DNA from 4 places in the Citrobacter freundii ATCC 8090 genome. Region 3 is predicted to be linked to each of the others. Evidence: predicted binding sites of a transcription regulator. Region 3 holds the regulator's gene; each other region holds the start of a gene.

Region 1 (4,216 bases), 1.3 Mb from region 3:
TGGTTCCGATTCCTGAAGCGATGGCGTATGTGCTGTTACGCCCATTGCTTGACGATGTGCCGGAAGATGAGCTTTGCGGCGTAGCGCCCGGCAGAGTCCTGCCTATTTCCGCACAATGGCATCCGCTGCTGATTGAAGCGTTAACCAGCATCCCACAACTGGACGCCGGAGACTCTGTGTGGTGGCATTGCGATGTGATTCACTCCGTCGCGCCTGTCGAAAATCAGCAGGGCTGGGGTAACGTAATGTATATCCCTGCCGCCCCGATGTGCGAAAAAAATCTGGCCTACGCCCACAAAGTGAAAGCTGCGCTGGAAAAAGGCGCATCGCCGGGTGATTTCCCGCGAGAGGATTATGAAACTAACTGGGAAGGACGCTTCACGCTGGAGGATTTGAATATCCACGGTAAACGCGCGCTGGGGATTATTTAATATGTAGCTTACATAATTTTCCCTAGGTATTTCGCGTTACAGGAAGGCGACCAGCCTGTAAATCCCCGGGAGCTTACATAAGTAAGTGACCGGGGTGAACAGGTGCAGCCAACACACCTGTAACACGAAAGACGACGGGTAAATTAACCGTCAATACCTTTACTACGCAGGTAATCTTCGTAGTTGCCGGTGAAGTCGATCACGCGCTCCGGCGTAATCTCAATCACGCGGGTCGCCAGGGAACTGACGAACTCACGGTCGTGAGAAACAAAGATCAACGTGCCCTGATACATTTCCAGCGCCATGTTCAGCGACTCGATAGATTCCATATCCAGGTGGTTGGTCGGTTCATCCATGACCAGGATATTCGGTTTCTGCATCATCAGCTTACCGAAAAGCATGCGTCCTTTTTCACCACCGGAGAGCACTTTTGCAGGTTTCTTGATATCGTCCTGGCTGAACAGCAGACGGCCAAGGAAGCTGCGCACAACCTGCTCATCATCGCCTTCTTGTTTCCACTGGCTCATCCATTCGAAGACGGTCAGATCGTTTTCAAACTCGTATTCATGATCCTGCGCGTAGTAACCCACCTGGGCGTTTTCAGACCACTTAACGGTACCGTTGTCCGGCTGCAAATCGCCAACCAACGTTTTCAGCATGGTGGATTTACCCACGCCGTTGGCACCAATGATGGCAACCTTCTCCCCTACTTCCAGCAGCAGGTTGAAGTTTTTAAACAGCGGACCTTCATCAAAACCTTTCGCCAGCGCTTCCACTTCCAGCGCGTTACGGAACAGTTTCTTATCCTGTTCGAAGCGGATGAACGGGTTCTGACGGCTGGACGCTTTCACTTCGTCGAGCTTGATCTTATCAATCTGACGCGCACGAGAGGTCGCCTGTCGAGATTTAGACGCGTTGGCGCTAAAGCGGCTGACGAAGGATTGCAGATCGGCAATCTGTGCTTTCTTCTTGGCGTTATCGGCCAGCAGACGTTCACGCGCCTGGGTTGCCGCCGTCATGTATTCGTCGTAGTTACCCGGATAAACACGCAGTTCGCCATAGTCCAGATCCGCCATGTGTGTACAGACCATGTTCAGGAAGTGACGGTCGTGCGAAATGATGATCATGGTGCTGTCACGCTCGTTCAGCGTCTGCTCCAGCCAGCGAATGGTGTCGATATCCAGGTTGTTCGTTGGTTCGTCGAGCAGCAGAATGTCCGGGTTAGAGAACAGCGCCTGCGCCAGAAGCACACGCAGCTTCCAGCCGGGCGCGACTTCGCTCATCGGGCCGTAATGCTGTTCTACCGGAATGCCTACGCCCAGCAGCAGTTCACCCGCACGCGCTTCCGCAGAGTAGCCGTCCATTTCGCCATACTGAACTTCGAGATCAGCAACTTTATAGCCGTCTTCTTCGCTCATCTCAGCCAGGGCGTAAATGCGATCGCGCTCCTGCTTCACTTCCCACAGTTCAGCGTGACCCATGATCACGGTGTCAAGCACGGTGAATTCTTCAAAGGCGAATTGATCCTGGCGCAGCTTACCGATACGCTCGTTAGGATCGAGGGAAACGTTACCCAGCGTCGGTTCGAGGTCGCCGCCGAGAATTTTCATAAAAGTGGATTTACCGCTACCGTTCGCGCCAATCAGGCCGTAACGGTTGCCGCCGCCAAATTTGACGGAAATATTTTCAAACAGCGGCTTACTGCCGAACTGCATGGTGACGTTGCTGGAAACTAACACTGGCGTATCCTGAAAGAGAAAGAAATATGTGACAAACCGCTTATTATGCCATAAGTCTGCAAGAAGATCGCGTCTTCATGCGGAAGGGATAAAGTGAAACCAAAAGGAAAAAAATGTGATTTAGTACACATCCGAATTCCTTGTTGCTCAGATTGCACATATAATGCGTGCCCAACACTACATAAATCTCAACCCACTAGCCTGCCTGGCACTGAATCTCGCATACATGAATATGAATATGAAATTAACAACGCTTTTCGCGGCGGCACTCGCAATAGTTGGTTTTTGTAATACCGCTTCAGCCGTCACGTACCCGCTGCCGACCGATGGTAGCCGTTTGATTGGCCAAAACCAGGTCATTACTATTCCTGAAGGCAACACCCAACCGCTGGAGTATTTTGCGGCAGAGTATCAGATGGGTCTGTCTAACATGCTGGAAGCCAACCCGGGCGTGGATACCTTCCTGCCGAAAGGCGGCACCGTGCTGAACATTCCTCAGCAGTTAATCCTGCCGGATACCGTGCATGAAGGTATTGTTATCAACAGCGCTGAAATGCGTCTGTACTACTACCCGAAAGGCACCAACACCGTCATTGTTCTGCCGATCGGTATCGGCCAGTTGGGCAAAGACACGCCAATCAAATGGACCACCAAAGTAGAACGTAAAAAAGCAGGCCCAACCTGGACGCCAACGGCGAAAATGCATGCGGAATACCGCGCTGCAGGCGAGCCGCTGCCAGCCGTTGTTCCGGCTGGTCCGGATAACCCGATGGGACTGTACGCGCTGTATATCGGTCGCCTGTATGCTATCCACGGTACCAATGCTAACTTCGGCGTCGGCTTACGTGTCAGCCACGGTTGCGTACGTCTGCGTAACGACGACATCAAATTCTTGTTTGAAAATGTGCCGGTCGGCACCCGTGTACAGTTTATTGATGAGCCGGTAAAAGCCACTACCGAACCAGACGGTAGCCGTTACATCGAAGTACATAACCCGCTGTCTACGACTGAAGCACAGTTCGAAGGCGGGGAAATTGTACCGATTACCCTGACCAAGAGCATTACCAGCATCACCGGTCAGCCTGACGTCGATCAGGCCGTCGTTGAGCAGGCAGTACAGAACCGTTCTGGTATGCCGGTTCGCCTGAACTAATCAGCTATACATGCCCGATGGCGCTACGCTTATCGGGCCTACCAACACTGTAGGCCGGATTAGGCGCCAGCCGCCATCCGGCACACCACATCAATTACATCATCAGCAACAAACCATAACCCACCAGCGCCGCCCATATCAGCATCGGTACCGAATACCAATGAAAACGCCACCAGATCCGGCGGTCGTTTGCCATCCGTAACGCAATGAGATTCGCCAGCGATCCTGGCAACAGCCCAAAGCCGCCCACATTGACCGCCCAGGCCAGAAGCAGCGTTGGCGGGACGTAGTTCAGCAGCAAAATCGTACTGGGCACATTACTGATAAACTGCGACAGGCCAATGGCGGTCAGCCAAAGTCCCGGCGCTGAAAGCGCGCCAATCTGGTGGGTTATCCCCTGCAGGGCCGGAAGCTGCGTCAGCAAGTGCACATCAATGAACATCGCCATAAACACCAACAGCAGCGTCCAGTCTACGCTGAGGATCACGCGGCGAGCCAGCACCATGAACCCTGCCGCCACAATCGCCAGACCCCACAGCTCTTGTTTTAACTCCAGTGCTGCAAGGAAGATGATATACAACACCAGACAGCCCCACACCAGACGCGGTTGCCAGTCAGGTGCGCGCGTACCGGTGTGATAATGCAATGCTTTATTCGGGAAACTAAACCAGCACAGCACCACCAGCGTCAGCATCATGGCCCCCGCAAGCGGCGCCATTTGCCAGGTAAACGCGGTAAACGATAAGCCTGAGCGTCCCCACATCAGAATGTTTTGTGGATTGCCTATTGGCGTGAGCAACGATCCGGCGTTAACCGCCAGCGCCTCAAAGATAATCAGGCGATTCACCGGAATAGCGCACAATTTTTTCAGAGTGATGGTCAGCGGAACAACA
Region 2 (4,216 bases), 870 kb from region 3:
TGCGTGACAGCGGTGACGGCAAAGTAAAAACGCTGGGAGCTGTGGAGCATCAGGCGCTTTACACCTCGGTTGATCCCCTGCAGAGCATGAGCCGCGAAGAGAAACTGGATATTCTGCGCCGCGTAGACAGCGTGGCGCGTGCCGCCGACAAGCGCGTCCAGGAAGTAACCGCCAGCCTGACCGGTGTTTATGAACTGATCCTGGTAGCAGCGACCGACGGTACGCTGGCCGCTGACGTTCGCCCGCTGGTACGCCTGTCCGTAAGCGTACAGGTGGAAGAGGACGGTAAGCGCGAGCGCGGCGCCAGCGGTGGCGGCGGTCGTTTTGGCTATGACTATTTCCTGGGCGACCTTGATGGTGAAGTTCGTGCTGACGCATGGGCGAAAGAAGCCGTACGCATGGCGTTGGTTAATCTCTCTGCGGTAGCTGCGCCTGCTGGTACGCTGCCAGTAGTACTCGGCGCTGGCTGGCCTGGCGTTCTGCTGCATGAAGCGGTCGGTCATGGTCTGGAAGGCGACTTTAACCGCCGTGGTACCTCGGTATTCAGCGGTCACATGGGGGAGCTGGTAGCGTCAGAACTGTGCACCGTGGTGGATGACGGCACAATGGCGGACCGTCGTGGCTCTGTGGCTATTGATGATGAAGGCACACCGGGTCAGTACAACGTGCTGATCGAAAACGGTATTCTGAAAGGCTACATGCAGGACAAACTGAATGCGCGCCTGATGGGCGTTGCGCCAACGGGTAACGGTCGCCGCGAATCTTACGCGCACCTGCCGATGCCACGTATGACCAACACCTATATGCTGCCGGGGAAATCTACGCCGCAGGAAATCATCGAATCCGTTGAATACGGTATTTATGCGCCTAACTTCGGCGGCGGCCAGGTGGATATCACCTCCGGGAAATTTGTGTTCTCTACGTCTGAAGCATATCTGATTGAAAACGGTAAAGTCACCAAACCGGTGAAAGGCGCGACGCTGATTGGGTCTGGTATCGAAGCGATGCAGCAGATTTCGATGGTGGGTAACGACCTGAAACTGGATAACGGGGTTGGCGTGTGCGGTAAAGAAGGGCAGAGCCTGCCGGTGGGCGTGGGCCAGCCGACGCTGAAGGTGGATAACCTGACCGTGGGTGGCACCGCATAACATCATGATGTATGCCCGATAAGCACCAGTGCCATCGGGCATCTTTCCGGATGCGGCGTCAATGCCTTATCCGGCCTACACTTTTTTTATTTCTCTTTTCCCCGACCGTACATTCCCTGAAACAGCTGCGCTACATCGACAAAATAGTCTGTCAGATAGTTAATCACCACCTGCACCTTGAGCGGCAATTTGTCTTTTTCGGTATACAGCGCATAGACCGGACGCGGATCCGACTGGTAGCGGGGAAGCAGAATCTCCACTTCGCCACGATTGATCTCATTGATCACCCACATCAGCGGTACATAGGCAATGCCCGCGCCTGCGGCCAGCCAGCGCACCAATGTCATCGGATCGTTAGTCACAAAACGACCCTCTGGGATCAGGCGGGTGGAAATTCCTTCCGGAGCGATAAGCTCGAATTCATTATCCGGGCGCACGCTGTATTCCAGCCACGAGTGGTTGCTGAGATCGGCAGGTTTCTCCGGGGTGCCAAACTGTGCGAGATAGCTTTTCGCCGCGCAGACCACCATCGGCATAGCCCCCAAACGGCGTGAAAACAGGCTGGAGTCCTGCAACGCGCCGACGCGGATAACCACGTCCAGACCATCAGCGATTAAATCCGGGGCCGGGATGCCGGTCACCAGATTTACCGTCAATCCCGGATACTCTTTCAGCATCGTGGCGGTTAATCCGGCGAGGACATTTTGTGCCATAGTTGAAGAACAGCCAATGCGCAGAGTGCCGATGGGCGTGTTGTTAAAGGCATAGAGTTGCTCGTGAACATCCTGCGCTTCGTGCAGCATTCTCCGGCAGCCCTGATAATATATTTTACCGGCTTCAGTTAGCCCAATGCTACGCGTGCTGCGGTTTAGCAGCTTGACCTGTAGCTCATCTTCCAGTTTTGAGACCGTCTGGCTTATCGATGAAACGCTCATTTGTAGCTGTCTTGCGGCGGCAGTGAAGGAGCCCATTTCGACAACTTTGGCGAACACCGACATACGTTTTAATCGTTCCATTGTTCACTCTGGCTTAAAAGTGATTTAGATCACATAATATAGATAACAGCATAACAGTTACGTTAATATATTATTATTCAAATAACGGCTATGTCGCTCTCGCCTGGCTCATCCTTGCCCTTCTCTGCGGTGACATACGCTAGAAAATCTATCATCTGCACTCTCTTACGTTACCAAGGTCAACATGAGTCTGTTTCCCGTTATCGTGGTGTTTGGTCTGTCCTTCCCACCGATTTTTTTCGAATTACTTTTGTCACTGGCGATTTTCTGGCTGGTGCGTCGGGTGCTTGTTCCGACTGGCATCTATGATTTTGTCTGGCATCCGGCTCTGTTTAACACCGCGCTGTATTGCTGTCTGTTCTATTTAATAACGCGCCTGTTCGTTTGAGGTTGAAGTGAAAACACTAACAAGAAAACTCTCCCGCACGGCCATTACCGTGATACTGGTCATTCTGGCCTTCATCGCTATTTTTCGCGCATGGGTGTTCTACACCGAGTCGCCGTGGACGCGTGATGCGCGTTTCAGCGCCGATGTCGTCGCGATTGCGCCGGATGTTGCGGGCCTTATTACCAACGTTAACATCCATGATAACCAACTGGTGAAAAAGGATCAGATCCTGTTCACTATCGACCAGCCACGCTATAAGAAAGCCCTCGAGCAGGCCGAAGCTGACGTGGCCTATTATCAGGTACTGGCGCAGGAAAAACGCCAGGAGGCCGGTCGTCGTAACCGACTGGGCGTGCAGGCTATGTCTCGTGAAGAGATTGACCAATCAAACAACGTCCTGCAAACCGTATTACACCAGCTTGCGAAGGCACAAGCGACCCGCGACCTGGCGAAATTAGATCTGGAACGTACCGTTATTCGCGCGCCAGCAGACGGCTGGGTGACTAACCTGAACGTCTATAGCGGCGAATTTATCACGCGCGGTTCCACGGCGGTGGCGTTGGTCAAACAGCATTCTTTCTATGTGCTGGCGTATATGGAAGAAACCAAACTGGAAGGCGTCCGCCCTGGGTATCGCGCTGAAATCACCCCGCTTGGCAGTAATAATGTGCTGAAGGGCACGGTTGATAGTGTGGCGGCTGGCGTAACGAATGCCAGCAGCACGCGGGACGCCAAGGGTATGGCGACCATTGATTCCAATCTTGAATGGGTGCGTCTGGCGCAGCGTGTGCCGGTGCGAATTCGTCTTGATGAGCAGCAGGGAACCTTGTGGCCTGCCGGGACGACTGCGACCGTCGTCATTACCGGCAAGCAGGATCGCGATGCCAGTCAGGAATCTTTCTTCCGTAAAATGGCGCACCGCCTGCGCGAGTTTGGTTAATCGCGATGAGTATTTTCTCCATTGCCAACCAGCATATCCGCTTTGCGGTAAAACTGGCCTGCGCGATTGTACTGGCGCTGTTCGTTGGCTTTCACTTCCAGCTTGAGACCCCGCGCTGGGCGGTGCTGACCGCGGCCATTGTGGCGGCAGGTCCAGCCTTTGCCGCTGGCGGAGAACCTTATTCAGGTGCTATCCGCTATCGAGGCATGTTGCGTATTGTCGGGACATTTATCGGCTGTATTGCCGCCCTGATCATTATCATCAGCATGATCCGCGCCCCGCTATTGATGATCCTGGTGTGTTGTATCTGGGCCGGTTTTTGTACCTGGATCTCGTCGTTAGTGAAGATCGAAAACTCTTATGCCTGGGGGCTTTCAGGCTATACGGCGCTGATCATCGTCATTACTATCCAGGCTGAACCGCTGCTGACGCCGCAATTTGCGCTCGAACGCTGTAGTGAAATTGTGATGGGTATTGTCTGTGCCATTGTTGCCGACCTGCTCTTTTCGCCCCGTTCGGTGAAACAGGAGATTGATGTCGAACTGGATAGCCTGCTGGTGGCGCAATATCAGCTTATGCAGCTGTGCATTAAGCATGGCGACAGTGAAGAAGTAGACAAAGCCTGGGGAGATTTAGTCCGGCGTACGGCGGCGCTGGAAGGGATGCGTAGTAACCTGAATATGGAGTCCTCGCGCTGGGTGCGGGCTAACCGCAGACTCAAGGC
Region 3 (4,216 bases):
CCAGCGATCACCAGGCCGACGAGCGTCCCTACTGAACGGTGTAAAATACGTACCCGGGTTGCCCCGTAGCCATTTTGCGTGACGAACAGGATTGTCATCAAAATCCAGTAAGGTTTTGGCAGGTGTAAGGCGCTGCCCATCAGGCTGGCAATGCTCAACATGACGCTGATGCGTCCGGCATTACGCAGCGCAGGGGATTTCAACGACAAATAGCTTTTCAGGGCAGGGATCAGCGGCAGCCGACGCTGCTTGTCAGCCATTAAATCACGGGCATACAGTGGTCGCTGGGTGCGTAGCACACGGGCAATACGGCTGAAGTGCCAGTAGCAAAATTGACCTACCGGATTGTCCGGATGCTGGTTGGCGATTTTCTCCAGCGTGCCAATCTGCTTTTCCATTGAGAAACGGGTCGGTAAGCGGTGATACAAAATATCATCGGCCAGTACGCGAAGGCGTTCGGCAACGGTGCGCGCATTCCAGCGAATCACTTGTTCGGCGTGGCTACGTTCGACCAGCTTTTGCACCTCTTCCGGCTGGTGGAGGCTAACGGAAATATGTTCCTGTAAATCGAGCGCCTCCTGAAAGGCACGTAGCAGGCGCTTATAATCGTTGTTGCGATGCGCCGACAGCATATGCATTTGCTGATAGCACTGGGTAATTAAATCCACCGCTTTTTGCTGGCGCACCAACAGGGGAGGCAGCGCTTTTTCTGGGTCGGCATGCTGAGTCAGCATGCTGTACTTGGCCTCACAGTAATCGGCTAATTCGCGGTACAACAAGCTGAGCGACTCACGCAGCGGCTGCTCGCGCCACATCCAGAACCAGAACCAGTTGAACAGGCCATACCACAATGTGCCCAGCGCGTAGATTAGCAGCGGCTCCCAGACGGGCATGTTACCTGCCAGACTGAGTGTGAAAATTGCCGCGATAAGCGAGGCTGGTAGTAGTCGCGCATGCAGAGGGCCTAATTCTGCGGTTACACCAAGAATCAGCGTCAGGCCGGTGAGGATCAGTGGCAGCGGTATAGTCTGTGCCAGCAGTAATTGCATGATCAGACTGCATCCGGCAAACAAAGACGCGCCAATCACTAAGCGTTTGAAAAAGCGCTTATGCGGGGTATCAAGACCGGCAATATTGCAGCAGGCAGGGACGAGGGAAAAGAGGAGTCCCAGATGAAGCTGACCGATGATCAGGCCGACGGCCACAGGTAAACATAGCACCAGCGTTTGTCGTAGTGCGTAGTTGATCTCTGGGTGGTATATCAGTCTTCGCCACATCGGAGCAAACAAAAGTGGCGCATTACGGGGTAACGCGCCACTTCGATGGGGTTAACGTGTGCCGTAGACGACGATGGTCTTACCGTGTGCGGAGATCAGGTTCTGATCTTCCAGCATCTTCAGAATACGACCGACGGTCTCACGGGAGCAGCCAACGATCTGGCCGATTTCCTGACGGGTGATTTTAATCTGCATGCCGTCCGGGTGGGTCATCGCATCAGGCTGTTTCGCCAGATTCAGCAGAGTCTGCACGATACGACCGGTAACGTCGAGGAAGGCAAGGTTGCCCACTTTTTCAGACGTGACCTGCAGACGGCGAGCCATCTGAGAGGACAGGCGCATCAGAATATCTGGATTGACCTGGATTAATTGGCGAAATTTTTTGTAGGAAATTTCAGCGACTTCACATGCAGTTTTAGCACGGACCCAGGCGCTGCGTTCCTGACCTTCTTCGAAGAGGCCTAATTCACCAATAAAATCGCCCTGATTCAGATAAGAAAGGATCATTTCTTTCCCTTCTTCATCTTTGATCAGCACTGCCACTGAGCCTTTAACGATGTAGTACAACGTTTCCGCTTTTTCACCCTGGTGAATCAGCGTGCTCTTCGATGGGTACTTATGAATATGGCAATGAGACAAGAACCATTCGAGAGTCGGGTCTGTTTGCGGTTTGCCAAGCACCATGCGCGGTTATCCTCTGTTATAAGCTGTCTCCAGAGCCAAAAAACATCCTGTCTCTGGGTTTGCAAAAATGTGCTTCCCGCTACCTGGGAAGGGGGCTGTCAATACGTGCGACGGCCTGTAATGTGATGTCCTCTGCATACATGCAGTACGTCAATGTATTACTGTAGCATCCCGACTGTTTTAGCATAGCTTTCGCCGTGTGTCTCCTGGTGTCTCGCTTCAGCATGACGCAGGTCGCCTTCCGTTGCGAGATTTGTTGTGTGCGCGTAATCTGTCAGGAAAATTGATGCATCGGAGTAATAAAATATGCAAGCACGTGTTAAGTGGGTCGAAGGGCTGACCTTCCTCGGTGAGTCCGCTTCTGGCCACCAGATTTTGATGGACGGTAACTCCGGTGATAAAGCGCCGAGCCCGATGGAAATGGTCTTAATGGCTGCGGGTGGTTGCAGCGCAATTGATGTGGTGTCGATCCTGCAAAAGGGTCGTCAGGATGTGACCAACTGCGAAGTGAAGCTGACCTCCGAGCGTCGTGATGAAGCGCCGCGCCTGTTTACCCATATCAACCTGCATTTCATCGTAACGGGTAACGATCTGAAAGATGCGTCCGTCGCACGTGCGGTCGATCTTTCGGCGGAAAAATATTGCTCCGTGGCGCTGATGCTGGAAAAGGCGGTGAATATTACCCACTCCTATGAAGTGGTTGCCGCGTAATTGCTGATGCCGGATGGCGGCGTTGCCTTATCCGGCCTATAGGGTGATGTTGAGTCGTAGGCCCGATAAGCGAAGCGCCATCGGGCGCTTTCCACATATCACTCTATCTTTTTGCCTTCCATCAGTCGCTGCACCAGCGGCAGCATAATCAATTCCATCGCCAGACCCATTTTTCCGCCCGGTACGACCAACGTATTGATATGAGAAATGAATGAGCCCTGCAGCATGGCCAGCAGCCACGGGAAGTCGATCCCTTCCAGATTACGAAAATGAATCACGACAAAGCTTTCATCGAGTGACGGAATGCTCTTGGCGGCAAAGGGATTAGAGGTATCGACGGTTGGTACGCGTTGGAAGTTGATATGCGTACGGGAAAACTGTGGTGTGATGTAATTGATGTAATCGTCCATTGAGCGCACCACCGAGTCCATCACCGCTTCACGCGAGTGTCCACGCTCGCTGGTATCGCGGGTCAGCTTCTGGATCCACTCCAGGTTCACGATCGGCACCACGCCAACCAGCAGATCGACATGCCGGGCCACATTTTGCTGAGGGGTGACAACGCCGCCGTGAAGTCCCTCATAGAACAGGACATCCGTCGGTTCAGGCAGCGGCTGCCAGGGCGTAAATGTCCCCGGAACCTGATTCCACGGTACGGCCTCATCGTAGGTGTGCAGGTATTTACGCGACTGACCTTTGCCCGTCTGGCCGTATTCAATGAAGGTTTGCTCCAGCAGACCAAAGTCGTTAGCTTCGGGGCCGAAATAGCTGATATGCCGCCCAGCATCGCGTGCTTTGCGAATCGCCATGTCCATTTCCGGACGGGTATAGCGGTGAAAACTGTCACCTTCCACCTCGGCGGCGCGCAGGTTTAACTGCGCGAAAATTTTACGAAACGCGAGGCTGGTGGTGGTGGTCCCCGCGCCGCTGGATCCTGTTACCGCAATCACCGGATGTTTGGCAGACATAACAACTCCATGAAATGGTTGTAATTATAGTAAAGTCGGCCGGCGGCTACGGATTACTCGTGAATCTGCTTCCTCGGCATAATGTTGACCGTTTCATGCAGTTCGGACCACACCAGCACGGCTTCACCTGATTGTAGTTGGCGTTTGACGTCGGCGACTTTTTGTTCGAGCGAGCGTTCATGTTCACCGTAATCGGTGCCTTCACGCAAGACAAAGCTTTCAATCAGATTGTCCAGCGCGTCCGGAGAGATATCTTGCCATGGGATAATCATGATGACGCCTCCAGATACGTTGTCAGCCAGTCCGGGATTCTTGATTCCAGCCACATCTCAGGACGGCGCACTGTGCCACCAATAAATCCGACGTGGCCGCCATGTTCAGTCAGCTGATATTCCACCTGCGAAGGCAGATTTTCCGGTTTCGGGATCACGTGATGATCCATAAACGGATCGTCTTTAGCATGGATAATCAGCGTTGGTTTGGCGATCCGATTGAGCAACGGCATGGCGCTGCACTGGCGGTAATAGTCTATAGCATCGGCGAAACCGTGGATTTTGGCGGTGATCAGATCGTCAA
Region 4 (4,216 bases), 2.0 Mb from region 3:
AACCTGAACGCTCAGACACTTTTTCCAGTGAGAGCGGCGATTCAAGGTTATTTTCGATCCAGTCCAAAATGCTATGAATAGTGATTGTGTCAGTATTGCGTCTGGACATCGTCATACCTCTTTCTGTTTACGGCAGGATTCTCTTAAGCAAGTGCTCAAGTGTGGCTACTTCATCCGCCGTTAAGTTTTTTGTTAGTTCCTGGTGCAGGTCTTGCCCTACTAATTGATGACACTGCTCGCAAATTGCTGCGCCATGATCGGTGAGTTTTACCAGCACGCCACGCTTATCATGTGGATTCGGAAGCCTTTCTATCCAGCCTTTACAGGCCAGTCTGTCCAGCATCCGCGTCAGGGCGCCAAGGTCGACAGACAGCACTTTTTTCAATTCGACAGGGGTGATGCACACCGCGCAACGGATGGAGCAGAGCACCTTGAACTGCGATGCCGTGATATCCAGCGGTGACAGATAGTCGTTTAGCAAACGATCTTTTTTCTGATTAACCATATAGATCAAACGACCCAGTGGGATGATTTCGTTAAACAGATCACTGGTGTTTTTCACAATGGTTGCCCTGGCAAGTAGTTAGTCACGGCTGATATTATTGCTTAGGCAAATATAAGTCAAACGAATGGATCCGCAAATGCCACGTTTTGCTAAATCATCAGACTAAATACCTGGCGAGTGGAATTTTAACGGTTTGATAATTATGGTTTATACGTGCGGATGAAAAATGAATCCTTACATCACGAAAATGGCTTATCTCGCGGATTTCACCGTATACTTGCCGCTGACGATTAACGCACAGGAAAGATGACATTATGATGGACTTGTTTAAAGCAATAGGACTGGGGCTGGTAGTCCTGTTACCGTTGGCAAACCCGTTAACCACCGTGGCGTTGTTCCTTGGCCTCGCCGGCAATATGAACAGCGCAGAGCGTAACCGTCAGTCACTCATGGCATCTGTCTATGTATTTGCCATTATGATGGTGGCGTACTACGCCGGGCAGGTGGTAATGAATACGTTCGGGATTTCGATTCCCGGGTTACGTATTGCGGGTGGGTTAATCGTTGCGTTTATCGGCTTTCGGATGCTGTTTCCACAGCAGAAGGCGCATGATTCTCCGGAAGCGAGAAGCAAGTCTGAAGAGCTGGAAGACGAACCGACGGCCAATATCGCCTTTGTACCGCTGGCCATGCCAAGCACTGCCGGCCCGGGGACGATTGCGATGATCATCAGCTCCGCGTCAACCGTGCGTCATGGCTCCGAATTTCCGGACTGGGTGATCATGATCGCGCCGCCGATTATTTTTGCGGTTGTCGGGATTATCCTGTGGGGCTGTTTGCGCAGTTCCGGGGGGATCATGCGGCTGGTCGGTAAAGGTGGTATCGAAGCGATTTCTCGTTTGATGGGCTTCCTGCTGGTGTGTATGGGCGTGCAGTTTATTATTAACGGCGTGCTGGAAATTATCAAAACCTACGCTTAAAATACTGTGCCCGGTAATATTTACCGGGCATATTTTTTATGAATGCTGAGGCTGTTCTTCCAGTGATACCGGCCATTTACGAAAGATAATCACCGACCATATCAACGCGGCAACGGCAGGCACTGCGCCGACGTAACCAATCGTAGACATTGACCAGTGCAAACTCACCTGATTGCCTACCAGCGCGCCAGCGCCAATACCGATATTAAAGATTCCTGAGAACAGCGCCATTGCGACGTCAGTCGCATCCGGAGCAAGCGCCAGAACTTTCACCTGCATACCCAGGCCTATCAGCATGATGGCGACGCCCCAGAAAATACTCAGGATGGCAAGGTGCATTTCGCTGTCAGCGGCGGGAAGTAACAGTACCAGGCATATCGTCAACAGGGCAATGGCACTGCTAATCAGTACGGACGCATGCAGATTACCCAGCTTACCGAAAATGACGCTACCGACAATTCCCGCACCACCCAGAACCAGCAACAGGACAGTAGCAAAGTTTGCGCTCAGGCCCGCGACGGTCTGCACGAACGGCTCGATATAGCTGTAGGCCGTATAGTGCGCGGTGACCACAATCACCGTCAGTAGATACAGACTCATCAATGCCGGGCGATGGAATAACACGGGCAGGCTTTTTAAAGAGCCGGAGTGCTCACTGGGTAGTTTGGGCAGGAGCTTAATCAGGCAAAGCAGGGTAACTAACGCCCCCATACCGATGGCGAAGAAGGTCGTGCGCCAGCCAAAATACTGACCGACGATACGCCCGATGGGCAGCCCCAATACCATCGCCAGCGCAGTGCCAGTGGCAATCAGGCTGAGAGCCTGTGCACGTTTCCCGGCAGGAGCCAGGCGAATTGCCAGCGATGCGGTGATCGACCAGAAAATAGCGTGCGCAAAGGCAATACCAATACGGCTAATTACCAACACGGTAAAATTCCATGCCAGGAAAGAGAGCACATGGCTGGCGATAAACACAACAAACAGACAGATCAGAAGTTTTCGGCGCTCTACCTGACTGGTAAGTAACATGAAGGGGAGCGACATCAGGGCAACAACCCAGGCGTAGATCGTCAGCATGATCCCGACCTGAGCGGTCTGCATATTAAAGCTTTGTGCGATGTCGGAAAGCAAACCGACAGGGACAAACTCTGTGGTATTGAAAATAAAACCGGCAATGGCAAGCGTAACTACCCGTAGCCACGCGACCTTGCGGGAAACAGTGTCTGTTGTCATATCAAATAAGAGGATTAGCTGCGAAAAGGTAAGGCCACGATCTTAAAACGTTTGCTGGCGAAAATACAATCATTTTGTGATGCGGATCTCATTTCATTGGCAGGGCGCTATAATTTGCTGCCGAACATTCCTCATATTTTTAACTATTTCAATAATAATGAAATTCCGGGCGTATGACTTCACCCGGATATACAGTTATTCATGTTCTTTGAGGATCGCCAGTTACTCCGGGCTCTGTGATAACTGAGGGTTCAACACCTCAATAAACGCTTCCAGTTGCCGCGTCATTGCACCTCTGCGCCAGACCAGCCATGTATTCAGCCAGCGCCAGTTCTCGCTTAGCGGCCAGGCGTTTACCTGATGATGCCCTGGCATGCTCTCCAGCATCGAACGCGGGATCAGTGCGATACCCGCTCCGGCAATGACGCAGGCCAGCATACCGTGATATGACTCCATTTCGTGAATGGTGCCGGGCATGGCGCGATCGGCATGAAACCAGCTTTCAAAATGGCGGCGATAGGAACAGTTGGCGCGAAAGGCGTAAATACTGCAACCGTTGACGTCGCTGGCCCGCTGAATGGGGGGATGACCGTTAGGAGTGACAATCATCATCTCTTCACGGTAGACCGGCATTCCTTCAAGGCCTGGATGGGTAATTGGGCCATCGACAAAGGCAGCGTTCAATGTACCGTCGAGCACGCCGTCCAGCATTGTGCCTGAAGGACCCGTCGCTAACGCGAACTGAATTTTGGGGTAACGCTGGTTATATTCAGCCAGCGTGGCGGGGATGCGTACTGCTGCTGTACTTTCAAGCGAGCCGAGAGAGAAGAGTCCTTGCGGCTCATCCCCGGCGACGACCATCCTGGCTTCCTCAACCAGCGCGAGGATCCGCTGGCTGTAGCGCAAAAAGTTGTGCCCGGATGGGGAAAGCCGCAGACGCTGGTTTTCACGAATAAACAGATCAACGCCCAGGTCGGCTTCAAGCTGACGTATACGGGTGGTGAGATTAGATGGCACGCGATGAACCTTCGCAGCGGCCTGCGTAATACTGCCAGTCTCCGCGACGGCATTAAACATTTCCAGCTGCGTCAGATCCATAATTTTCTCTATTCGTGAATGGTATGGTTAATATTATTCATTTTTCAGAAAGAGTAAATATGCTCATGATATAACCATACCCTGCGATAAAGAGAGGCACTTAATGACTATCACAGCAGCAACACATGCGATTTCTATTGACCCTACCAGCGGTGAAAGACTGACGGCGACGCCGTGGGCCAGCGTGGAAGAGATTGATCATGCGCTGAACCTTGCAGCGAATGGCTATAGCGAATGGAAACACACTTCCGTTGAGCACCGTGCGCAAACGCTGCGCCATATTGGGCAAGCTCTGCGCCATCGTGCGGAAGAGATGGCGCAGTGTATCTCACGTGAAATGGGTAAACCCATTAAGCAGGCGCGGGCTGAAGTCGCTAAGTCAGCTGCGTTGTGTGACTGG

Evidence for each region. The regulator CRP, encoded in region 3, controls carbon source genes, mostly activating them, when cyclic AMP is high. The targets are predictions, from matches to a motif close to ATGTGANNNNNNTCACAT.
Region 1: a site for CRP is predicted at 2,284-2,301, ahead of ldtB (L,D-transpeptidase). Genes of this name have one in related genera too.
Region 2: a site for CRP is predicted at 2,182-2,199, ahead of aaeR (HTH-type transcriptional activator AaeR). Genes of this name have one in related genera too.
Region 4: a site for CRP is predicted at 2,793-2,810, ahead of G4551_RS11505 (sugar transporter). Genes of this name have one in related genera too.

The regions. Positions count from the first base shown of each region.
Region 1 is NZ_CP049015.1:1,682,367-1,686,582, reverse strand. It holds gene G4551_RS08050 (DUF1479 domain-containing protein) at 1-431, shown strand, start outside; gene G4551_RS08045 (ABC-F family ATPase) at 575-2,170, opposite strand; gene ldtB (L,D-transpeptidase) at 2,403-3,323, shown strand; gene G4551_RS08035 (anion transporter) at 3,418-4,216, opposite strand, start outside.
Region 2 is NZ_CP049015.1:4,458,648-4,462,863, reverse strand. It holds gene tldD (metalloprotease TldD) at 1-1,148, shown strand, start outside; gene aaeR (HTH-type transcriptional activator AaeR) at 1,235-2,164, opposite strand; gene aaeX (p-hydroxybenzoic acid efflux pump operon protein AaeX) at 2,349-2,552, shown strand; gene aaeA (p-hydroxybenzoic acid efflux pump subunit AaeA) at 2,560-3,492, shown strand; gene aaeB (p-hydroxybenzoic acid efflux pump subunit AaeB) at 3,498-4,216, shown strand, end outside.
Region 3 is NZ_CP049015.1:372,351-376,566, forward strand. It holds gene G4551_RS01740 (YccS/YhfK family putative transporter) at 1-1,277, opposite strand, end outside; gene crp (cAMP-activated global transcriptional regulator CRP) at 1,329-1,961, opposite strand; gene G4551_RS01750 (OsmC family protein) at 2,268-2,672, shown strand; gene G4551_RS01755 (phosphoribulokinase) at 2,771-3,640, opposite strand; gene G4551_RS01760 (YheU family protein) at 3,694-3,912, opposite strand; partial or broken gene G4551_RS01765 (hydrolase) at 3,909-4,216, opposite strand, start outside.
Region 4 is NZ_CP049015.1:2,387,559-2,391,774, forward strand. It holds gene marA (MDR efflux pump AcrAB transcriptional activator MarA) at 1-109, opposite strand, end outside; gene marR (multiple antibiotic resistance transcriptional regulator MarR) at 128-562, opposite strand; gene G4551_RS11500 (MarC family NAAT transporter) at 820-1,485, shown strand; gene G4551_RS11505 (sugar transporter) at 1,522-2,718, opposite strand; gene ptrR (putrescine utilization regulator PtrR) at 2,941-3,816, opposite strand; gene sad (succinate-semialdehyde dehydrogenase) at 3,920-4,216, shown strand, end outside.